Regions from separate parts of the Arthrobacter sp. BF1 genome, predicted to be linked through region 1. Evidence: predicted binding sites of a transcription regulator. Region 1 holds the regulator's gene; the other holds the start of a gene.
What was found. Region 1 encodes Rex, which represses fermentation and respiration genes when NADH is low (regulators of the CRP and FNR family bind a similar motif). Its sites were predicted from a motif close to CTTGTGAANNNNTTCACAAG; they were not measured.

Region 1 (5,045 bases):
GTTCCTCCCGCCGGCTACGAGCCGCCGCAGCAGGGATATCCGCAGCCCGGTCAGCCTGTCCCGCCTTACGGCCAAACAGGGCAGGGCTACCAGCAGCCTGGTGGATTCCAGTTCCAGATGCCCACAGACGGTCCACGCAACTTCAACGACGTCATGCCCAAGGCTGGTCTTTCCGGCATGTTCAGCGTGACCGGACTGCCCATCGAGCTCAAGGTCTCCTACTGGATCTGGCTTATCGGCGGGATGCTGGGCGTTCTCGGCGGCTTCTTCGGCATGCTTGCCACCCTGGCCCTGTTCACCGTCGCCCCGGGATTGGCCGCTTTGCTACTCCTTTTGGTTCTGGTGGCACTCGCCCTGGCCGCCTCCCAGATTGTCCTCGCCCTGAAGATGAAGGAAGGCAGGGAGTGGGCCCGTCTGGCCCTCACCATCGTTGCCGGCGTCTCACTGGTCCTGGCGTTTATCAGCGGCAGCGTGGGTGAAGGCATCGGCAACAACTGGCTGGGATTCCTGATCAGCGCCGCCGCAACAGTCCTGATGTGGCTTCCCAACTCGCAGGCGTGGTTCACCGCGGTCAAGGGCCGGGCTTAGGCGATCCGCTAAGGGCACGGGTTCACCGGCCCGCCCGGGCGTTGCGGCAGGTCAGCGGCTCTTATCTGGTTTCCGGCGCAGGTAGGAATACCTCTTTGGAATGACTCGCCGCGGGACGGCCGGGGGGTACGGTTGACGTAAGCCGTACTGGGGGGCAGGGCCAGTGGACTGCACCCAGCAGCCGAACTGACTTCCAACCTGCAAAGGACCCGCTCATGAGCACACCAGTCCCGCCTCCCGTCCCGAACGAGCCCGAGCCCGGCAACCAGCCGACGGCACCCCGTTACGGTGAAAACAGCCCGCAGCCGGGGCAGAACGCTCCGCAGTACGGGCAAAACGCACCGGAGTACGGGCAGAACCCTCCCGCTGCCTCGCAATACGGTCAGAATCCTCCGCAGTACGGGCAGAATTCACCTCAGGCACCGCAATACGGTCAGAACGCTCCGCAGTATGGGCAGGACGCCCCTCAGGCACCGCTATACGGTCAGAACGCTCCGCAGTTCGGCCAGCCGACTCCCCCGGCCTACGGCCAGCAGCCGTACGGACAGTCCCCCTACGCCCAGTACCCTTCGGAAAAGCCGCAGGCCACCGGTTCCAATGGCGTTCCGAAGCTGGTGAACATCTCCTTCTGGCTCCTGATCGGCGCCGCTGCGGTGTTTGTCATTTCCATGCTCGTGGGCATCACCATGCTCGACGACCCGATGATGCGTAGTGCCTTCGAGGACGCGATGCGCAGCAGTGGCGCTTCCGGCACTGAGTTCAACTACGAGGATTTCAAGGGCGTCCTCGCCGGAATGTTGGTGGTCCTTGCCATCCTGGGCGCCGGCATGTACCTGCTGGTGGCCTTCTTCATCCGCAAGGGTAAGAACTGGGCCCGGATCCTGGGCACTGTGTTCGCCGCGCTCTCCGTTTTCAGCCTCTTCCAGGTGCCGAGCATCGGGACCTTGGGGACTCTGGCAGGCATTGCGGCGATCGTTCTGCTGTACCTTCCAACCACTGCTCCTTACTTCCGCAAGCAGCAGCCGCTCGCCAACCCTTACACCACGCCGGGCAACCCGTACGGACAGTAAGTTCCACGCAGTAACCCACACCTCAACGGGCGTGGACCCCGCCAGCCGCCGAGCGAGTACCTAGGCGGTCTGGTCCGGGGTCTGCGCCCGTTGTGCGTGGTAGGCCAGAATCTGCAGTTCGGTGGCCATGTCCACCTTGCGGAGGTTGACGTCGTCGGGGACCTGCAGCATGACGGGAGCAAAGCTCAGGATGCTGTGGACGCCGGCTGCCACCACGCGGTCGCACACCGCCTGCGCCACCGTCGCCGGCAGCGCAAGGACCACCATGTTGGCGCCAGTCCGCTGGAGCACCGTTTCCAGGTCCGCGACGTCGCTGACGCGCAGCCAGCCCACCTCGTTTCCCACCACGAGCTGATCGGCGTCGAAAATTGCCACCACGTCAAAGCCTCGGGACTCAAAGCCGCCGTAACGGGCCAATGCCTTGCCCAGGTTGCCGGCGCCAACGATGGCAACCTTCCAATCACGGGTCAGGCCGAGGGCAGCGGAGATGTGGCGGCTGAGGTACTGCACTTCGTAGCCGACGCCGCGCGTACCGTAGGAGCCCACGTAGGACAGGTCTTTACGGAGGGTTGAGGAGCTCACTCCCGACGCTTCCGCCAGGGACTCCGAGGACACGCGCTCCACGCCGTCGGCCAGCAGCGTGTTCAGGGCGCGCAGGTAGATGGTCAGCCTCGCCACCGCAGCGGGCGGAATCTGTTTGGCGATCTCCCCCGTCGGCGCCGCCACTGTACCGTCTACGGCCCGGGGAGATGAATCCAGCGAACTCACTTTCCCCTCCATTGCCTCGCGTTGTGACTCCACTCTAGATCCCCGCCACCGCTGTCAACAAAGCCAGCGTCATGCAATGCAATCGGTTGCCTAGTTACCCAAGGCACGTTGGAGGACGCGCTCCAGGCGGGCTTCGTCGATCTTCCAGAAGTCTCGCTGGACGCCGTCCACAAGCACTACCGGGATTTCCTCGGCATACCGGTCGCGCAGGTCGGGCTGCTCGTCAACCTGCTGCTCCGTCCACCCAAGTCCCAGCGCGGATGTAACCCGTTCGACGGCGACGCGCGCGTCCGCGCACAGGTGACAGTCTGCTTTGGTGATGAGGACTACCTCCGGTTTTCCCATGCTTTAACCGTATCGCCCTTTAGGGGCGGGCTGCGTGCCGGGCATTGCTGCGCGCTGCCCCGCCACCGCCTGCGCTGGAATCTGCGCAGCCGACTAGTGACTAGACTCGTGGACATGCCCGAGGAGAAGTACGTCGCTGTAGTCACCCAGCCGGATGCGGTGACGCAGACCGGCGAAGCGGCCTTCTTCGACGTCGACAACACCCTCATGAAGGGTGCCAGCCTTTTCCATGTTGCCCGCAAGATGCACCAGCGCGGCGCCTTTACCCTGGTGCAGGCGGCCGGGTTCGCATGGAAGCAGTTCAAATTCGTGGCGCGCGGGGAGAACATGGACGATGTCCATGCGGTCCGCGATTCGGCCCTTACACTCGCAGCGGGCATCACGGTGGACGACATCAAGGCGCTGGGCGAAGAAGTGTACGACGAAATGATCGCCTCCAGGATCTGGCCCGGAGCGAAGGCTTTGGCGCAGCAGCACTTGCGCGTCGGACGGCGCGTCTGGCTGGTCACGGCCACCCCCATCGAAGTGGCCACAGTCATCTCCACCCGTCTGGGCCTCACGGGGGCGCTGGGCACTGTTGGCGAGGTTGCCGACGGCATGTACACCGGCCGGCTGGTGGGTGACATCCTGCACGGTTCGGCCAAAGCTGTGGCAGTCCAGGAACTGGCCGACGCCGAGGGGCTGGACCTCAAGCGGTGCTGGGCCTACAGCGATTCCTACAACGACATCCCGTTGCTGACCCTCGTGGGGCACCCCGTGGCCATCAACCCTGATTCCAAGCTGCGCAGCCACGCCAGGGATCACAACTGGCCGGTCTACGATTTCCGCTCCGGCCGCCGCGCCGCAACCCTGGGCCTGAAGGCGGCAACAGCCGGCGGCGTCGTTTACGGCCTATGGAAAGGCTTCGCCCGCTTCCGCGGCCCCCGGATCTAGGTAGCAGAGATGTCGTTACGAGCGCTCATAACGACATCTACTGCTACCTGGTTGGGTCCGGACAAGAAAATGCCCGCCGCCTCGGAAGGCGACGGGCATTTTCACGCTGTTCGAAGTATCTCTACTTCTTATTACGGCGCTGGTGACGGGTCTTGCGAAGCAGCTTGCGGTGCTTCTTCTTGGCCATACGCTTGCGACGCTTCTTAATAACTGAACCCACGAAAGTTCCTCACAAACTAGATGCAGTACCTGTCTGATGGAAAAGGTCCGTGGACAGAGCTACAGACAAAAACAACTGACAGATTCTTACAATGACGTAAAACGTTCCTTAACAGGGTACCGCTTCTTTGCGGCGGCCACTGACCGTGGCCGTCCCATAAGCCGAAACAGTGCTCAGGCCGTTTCGGTGTGGCCGTCCACTACAGCGCCTTTGAGGTACTGTTCGACGGCACTTTCCGGCACCCGGTACGACCGGCCGAAACGCACCGCGGGCATTTCGCCGGAATGGACCAGCCGGTAGACGGTCATTTTAGAGACGCGCATGACCTCGGCCACTTCGGCCACGGTCAGGAACTTCGCGTTCGAGAAGTTCTGCTCTGCGGACATTTCCCTATTCCTTTGCTGACGGATGACGACGAACCCCAGCTGTGTTCCATTGCGGTGTGCCGATGCTGAGCCATCCACCAACCATGTGATAGATACTCTAGAGGTTCATGGGGCTGTAGTGAAAGTCATCCGGAGTAATCGCTATGCAATGCGGCGCTTCCGGGCGGACGCCGCGAGCTGGTCCAGCACCGATACTGAGACGTCCCATTCCATGCACGCGTCTGTCACGCTCTGCCCGTACACCAGCTCGGACGTACCCGCGGCGTGCTCGGCAACGTCCAGGTTCTGCGCGCCGCCCACCAGGAAACTTTCCAGCATGACGCCGGCGACGGCTTGTGCCGCCTGGCCACCTTCTTCAAGCTGGGCACCGATTTCCAGTGCCACCTCAGCCTGCCGGTGATGGCTCTTTCCGCTGTTCGCGTGGCTGGCATCCACGATCAGGCGCGGGTTGAGGCCCTTACTCCCCAGCTGGGCAGAGGCGCTTTCGACGTCGGCTGCCGAGTAGTTGGGTCCCTTGCGTCCGCCGCGGAGGATAACGTGCGTGTCAGGATTTCCCGCGGTGGCCACCAGCGCGGCGCGGCCGTCGCCGTCGATTCCCAGGAATGCCTGGGCTGCCGCGGCGGCGCCGCATGCGTCGACCGCAACCTGGAGGTCGCCGTCGGTCCCGTTCTTGAACCCGATGGGCATGGACAGCCCGGACGCGAGCTGGCGATGGATCTGGCTCTCCGTGGTGCG
Region 2 (5,045 bases), 1.4 Mb from region 1:
CATGCGTGGTCACGAGGCGGAACACCGCCAGGCGTCCGACGGCGGCGCAGGCGCCGGTCCAGGGGATCAAACCCCACATGCTGGACCAGCTGCCACCTGTCAGGAACAGAAGTGTGCAGAAACCGGTGACCAGCCCTGCCCCGGCGATGGCCACAACATGCTGCAACTGGTCACGGACTGGCCGCATCAGGATTCCGGTGGCGAGGGCGAGTGGCATACCGAGAAGGAGCGCCGCGGCGGTTCCGAAAACGTAGCCTGTCGCCCCGAGCGGAACACCAAAGAGCGCCACGGTGATCCCGGCGCCCAGAAGGAACGCTCCGGGTCCGAACGTCACGCGGTGCACACGTTTCACGGTCTTCCCTTGGCAATCGTGAGCAGCGCGCGCCCCAACTCGGGCTGCCGGAAGATGAACCCGGCGTCGATCAGCTTCTGCGGCTGCACCCACCGGCTCTTCAATACCAGTTCGGTTTCGGTACGGATCAGGACCGCACCCAGACGAAGTAGCCAAGCTGGTGTGGGAATGCCCAGCCTGGCACCATAGGCCCGCCGGACCATGTGCATCAGTTCACGGTTGTCCACCACATCAGGGGACGCAACATTCACCGGGCCGGAAATGTCAGTCCGTGCGTGCAGGAAGCGGACGGCACGGTATAGGTCTTCCACATGGATCCAGCTGAACTTCTGGTTGCCGCGACCCATGTGCCCGCCCAGGCCAAACCGCGCCAGCGTGGCAATTGGCCGCAATGCGCCGCCGCCCGGGCCCAGGACAATGGCGATCCGCAGCGGAATTTTTCGTGTGCGTGGTGTGTCCGCCGCGGCCAGTGCGGCTTCCCAGGCGCGCGCCACGTCCACGGAAAACCCGCTGCCGAGTTCGCCGTCGGACTCTGTTTGGGGCCGGTCGTCCGCATGCCTGTAGATGGTGCCGGTGCTGGCGTTGAGCCAGGACGACGGCGGCGCCTCGCAGTGTGCCAGGGCGCGGCCAAGCGCCGAGGTGGTGGCAACGCGGGAATCGAGGATGGCCGCTTTGTTCCGCGCGTTGTAGCTGCAGTGGACCGACCGTCCGGCGAGGTTCACCAGGAGATCGGTGCCGTCAAGCACCCGGGTAAGGGCGCCGTCGTCGTTCCAGCCTGCCGCCGTCGCCGTGCCTGTCGTAACTCGGCGGCCGATGGTGCGCACCGCCCAGCCGTCCCGCTCGAAGCGCGCACGGAGGTACCTGCCGATAAAGCCCGAAGCCCCGGCGAGGACCACGGTGTGTGTTTTGGTCATTTGTTCCCCCATGATGTTCAGTTGCGGATACTGCGGCTCAGGCTGAGGACATCGTCCAGCACCTTATTGACGCCGGGAATCTTTGCGAGCGAGAGTCCCCGGGCGATCAGCGGGACGGCTCCGTCCACGAGTTTCCGGGTGCGGAGCTGGCCTTCCGAGGTGTCGTACACCCAGAACAACGCGATCCCCATGTAGCCCAGCCACAGCAGTTCCGGCAGATCTGCGCGCAGCTTCTTCGGCGCAGGCGGACTGGCGCCTTCCACCGCCGCCCGGAAGATGCTCAGCGAGGCTTCACGGGCCGCCGTCGATTCGCCCGCGAAAGGGTTCACGGGCGATGTCGGCCGGATGGCTGTGGCCACGAAGTCGGCGCCGAAACGATGGTAGGGCGCCATGACGTCCAGGCCGGCGTGCAGTGTGGCCTTCAGCCTGCTGCCCAGGTCCTTCAGGCCTTCGAGGGCCTCGTCCGCCTTGGCCGCATGCTCGGCCTGCACCTGGACGTAGAGCTCCTGGACCAGGTCGTCCTTGGAGGCGAAGTAGTAGTACGCGTTGCCCACCGAGACACCGGCCTCGGCCGCGATGGCCCGCATGGTGGTTTTCTCGAAACCAATCTCACGGAACATGCGCAATGCCACATCCGCCAGATGCTGCCGGGTCTGCTCGCTCTTGACTGCCACTTAATTCCTCGTTTTGAACGCGTTCAGAAATAAGTGTACCGGGAACTGAACGTGTTCAAAACCCCCGGGGTCTGTTCCGGATGGGAGAATGGCGTGACAGTGCTAATACAGCCGGTTCCGCACAATCTTCAGGTGCCGCGGAAACCCGAGCGAACCACTATGAACGGACACCCATGCCTTCCCCCTCCGGACCGCACGCCCTGCCCGCCGCGAACCCCGCGCACACGGCCGCGAAATACGCATCCATCGGCTCGCCGTACTTCGGCATCATGCTGGCCTTTATGGCCGTGGTGCTGATCCTCTCCAACATTGGTGCGGCCAAGGGGGTGGCGATCGGCCCGATCATTACCGACGGCGGCTTCTTCCTTTTCCCGCTGGCCTACATCCTGGGCGATGTCATCAGCGAGGTTTATGGCTTCAAGGTGGCACGCAAGGCCATTTTCACCACGTTCGCACTCTCCGTGTTCGCCTCAATCTGCTACTGGGTGATCATCGCCCTGCCCGGCTTCGACGACGAGTTCGGCGCAAGCAAGCAGGCGGCCCTGGAGGGTGCCCTGGGCCCGGTTCCGCAGATTGTCCTGGCGTCACTTCTGGCGTTTCTGGCCGGTCAGACCATCAACTCCTGGATCCTGGTGAAGATGAAAGCCCGTTCCGGGGAGAAGTCCCTGTGGGCACGGCTGATGGGTTCCTCGGGCGCTGGCGAGTTCGTGGACACCCTGATCTTCTGCAGCATCGCCGCCTCCGTCATCGGCATCACCGACTTCGGCATGTTTGTGAACTACGTGGTGGTCGGCTTTGTCTACAAGACCCTCGTGGAGTTCCTGTTTGTTCCCGTGACGTCCCTGGTGATCGGCTGGATCAAGAGGCGCGAACCGAGCTACGGCGTCCCGAGCGCTGACGTGACGGACGCCGCGGTGACCGGCGCCGCGTAGCTGCCGCCCGGCGTCGTACTTTTAGCCGCATCGGGGAGCAACTGATGGGGTGCGGCGTTAGCCCTTCAGCGTCCCGTCGAGGAGTGCGCGGAGTTCGGTGAAGTGCCGTTCTGTGGCCTCGGCGTGGAACATGGAAGTGTCCGCCATCGTGTAGCCGTGCGGTGCTCCGGCATAGACCCCGTTGGAAGCCTCCAGCCCTGCAGCATCGAGCGCAGCCCCCAAGCGGGCGACGGCGGCCGGATCCATGCTCTGGTCGTGGTCGGCATGGCCGAAAACGAACCGTGCCTTCGCGTTGGAGAGTCCCAGGTGCGGGCTGTCCGGGGCGTCGCTCGCGAGCCCGCCGCCGTGGAAGCCGCCGCACGCGGCCACCACCTCCGGGTGGGCGGTGGCGGTACGCACCGCGAGCCGGGCGCCCATGCAGTAGCCGAAGGTGCCGATCGGACCCGCCGCGACGCCGTCGAGCGCTGCCAGTGCCTCAACCCACGCATCAATGTCCGGCAGCGCCTTGTCAGTGGTGAGGTGCCCAACCCGCGGGAACGCTGCCTTGCCGGCGGCGGCGCGGCCCTCCGGAGTGGTCATGTCCAGGCCCGGTGCGAGTTCCGCCGCGGTCCCGTCCCGGTAGAAAACGTTCGGCGCCAGGACCACGTAGCCCCAGTCGGCGATGCGCTGCGCCATGTCCTCGATGCGCGGACGCAGGCCGAAGGCGTCCATGTACAGGATGACGCCCGGGAACGGGCCGGTACCGGTGGACGGGCGGGCGACGAGGGCTTCGGCGGGGCCTGCTGCGGCCGGGATCTCAATGAGCATTTGGTCAGGATAGCCGAGGCAACCGGGAACAGCGCTCAGGAGTAGTACTGCGCCAGGGTCTCGGCCTTGAACTCGAAGAAGGTGCCGGCCTCGATGGCCAGCCGGGCATCGTCCACCATCTTCACCACAAAGCGTTCGTTGTGGATGGAGATCAGCGTGGCGGAGAGCATCTCCTTGGCCTTGAACAAATGGTGGATGTAGGCGCGCGAGTAGTTGGCGCACGCGTAGCAGTCGCAGCCGTCCTGCAGCGGACCGAAGTCGCGCTTGTACTTGGCGCCGGAGAGGTTGTACCGGCCGGTGGGCGTGTAAAACGCGGAGTTCCGGGCCACCCGGGTGGGGGAGACACAGTCGAAGGTGTCAGCGCCGTTCTCGATCGCGGTGAAGATGTCGTCCGGCTCGGAGATGCCCAGGAGGTGCCGTGGCTTGTCCTCCGGCAGTTCCTCGTTGCACCAGCGAACAATCGTGCCCAGGTTCTCCTTCTCCAGCGCCCCGCCGATGCCGTAGCCGTCGAAGTTCATTGCGCCGAGGTCCTGGCATGCTTTTCGGCGGAGGTCCTCATACTGGGCGCCCTGGATGACGCCGAACAGGGCCTGGTAAGGCTTTCCCTCCCGGGAAGCGGTCAGCCGGAAGTGCTCGTCCAGGCACCGCAGCGCCCAGAGCCGCGTCCGTTCCAGCGATTCCTCCTGGTAGCCGCGGGAGTTCTGCAGGGTGGTCAGCTCGTCGAAGGCGAACATGATGTCCGCGCCGATCTGGTGCTGGACCTGCATGGAGATTTCGGGGGAGAACCGGTGGCGGTCGCCGTTGAGGTGGGACTTGAACCAGACGCCGTCGTCGTCAATGTGGGCCAGGCGTTCCTTGCCGGGGGCCACGGCGTCGTCGGGGCCGGACTGGTCCACCGATTTCATATCGATCACCTTTTTGAACCCGGACCCCAGGCTCATCACCTGGAATCCGCCGGAGTCCGTGAACGTGGGCCCGGACCAGTTCATAAACGCGCCCAGTCCGCCGGCCTCGTCCAGGATGTCCGCGCCCGGCTGGAGGTACAGGTGGTAGGCGTTGGCCAGCAGCGCCTGCGCCCCGAGCTCCGCCATGGATTCGGGCAGCACCGACTTGACGGTGGCTTTGGTTCCGACGGCGATGAAGGCCGGGGTGCGGATCTCGCCGTGCGGGGTGGTGATGGTGCCGGTGCGGCCCAGGAACTCGCCGCCGTTCTCAGCGAGCTGGGCGGCCGTCGGCGCACAGCTTTCGGCCAGGCGGGTGCCTACGGTGAAGGAGAACTGGGACTGAGTTGCGGCGGACTGACCCCTAAAGGCTGCGCCAGCGGTGGCGGCCACGGAGTCAGCGGGCTTGGAGTCAGCGGGCAGGG

Region 2: AC1MCD_RS02765 (queuosine precursor transporter) is a predicted target of Rex. The motif match lies at 1,951-1,970, and genes of this name have one in related genera.

Annotation. Positions count from the first base shown of each region.
Region 1 covers NZ_CM155271.1:3,430,799-3,435,843, forward strand. Annotated here, with positions in the region: gene AC1MCD_RS16125 (hypothetical protein) at 1-588, shown strand, start outside; gene AC1MCD_RS16130 (Yip1 family protein) at 804-1,658, shown strand; gene AC1MCD_RS16135 (redox-sensing transcriptional repressor Rex) at 1,719-2,426, opposite strand; gene AC1MCD_RS16140 (glutaredoxin family protein) at 2,517-2,771, opposite strand; gene AC1MCD_RS16145 (HAD family hydrolase) at 2,886-3,704, shown strand; gene AC1MCD_RS16150 (30S ribosomal protein bS22) at 3,826-3,924, opposite strand; gene AC1MCD_RS16155 (helix-turn-helix domain-containing protein) at 4,098-4,310, opposite strand; gene AC1MCD_RS16160 (3-deoxy-7-phosphoheptulonate synthase) at 4,452-5,045, opposite strand, start outside.
Region 2 covers NZ_CM155271.1:573,052-578,096, forward strand. Annotated here, with positions in the region: gene AC1MCD_RS02750 (hypothetical protein) at 1-352, opposite strand, end outside; gene AC1MCD_RS02755 (TIGR01777 family oxidoreductase) at 349-1,266, opposite strand; gene AC1MCD_RS02760 (TetR/AcrR family transcriptional regulator) at 1,284-1,940, opposite strand; gene AC1MCD_RS02765 (queuosine precursor transporter) at 2,114-2,872, shown strand; gene AC1MCD_RS02770 (dienelactone hydrolase family protein) at 2,930-3,679, opposite strand; gene tgt (tRNA guanosine(34) transglycosylase Tgt) at 3,715-5,045, opposite strand, start outside.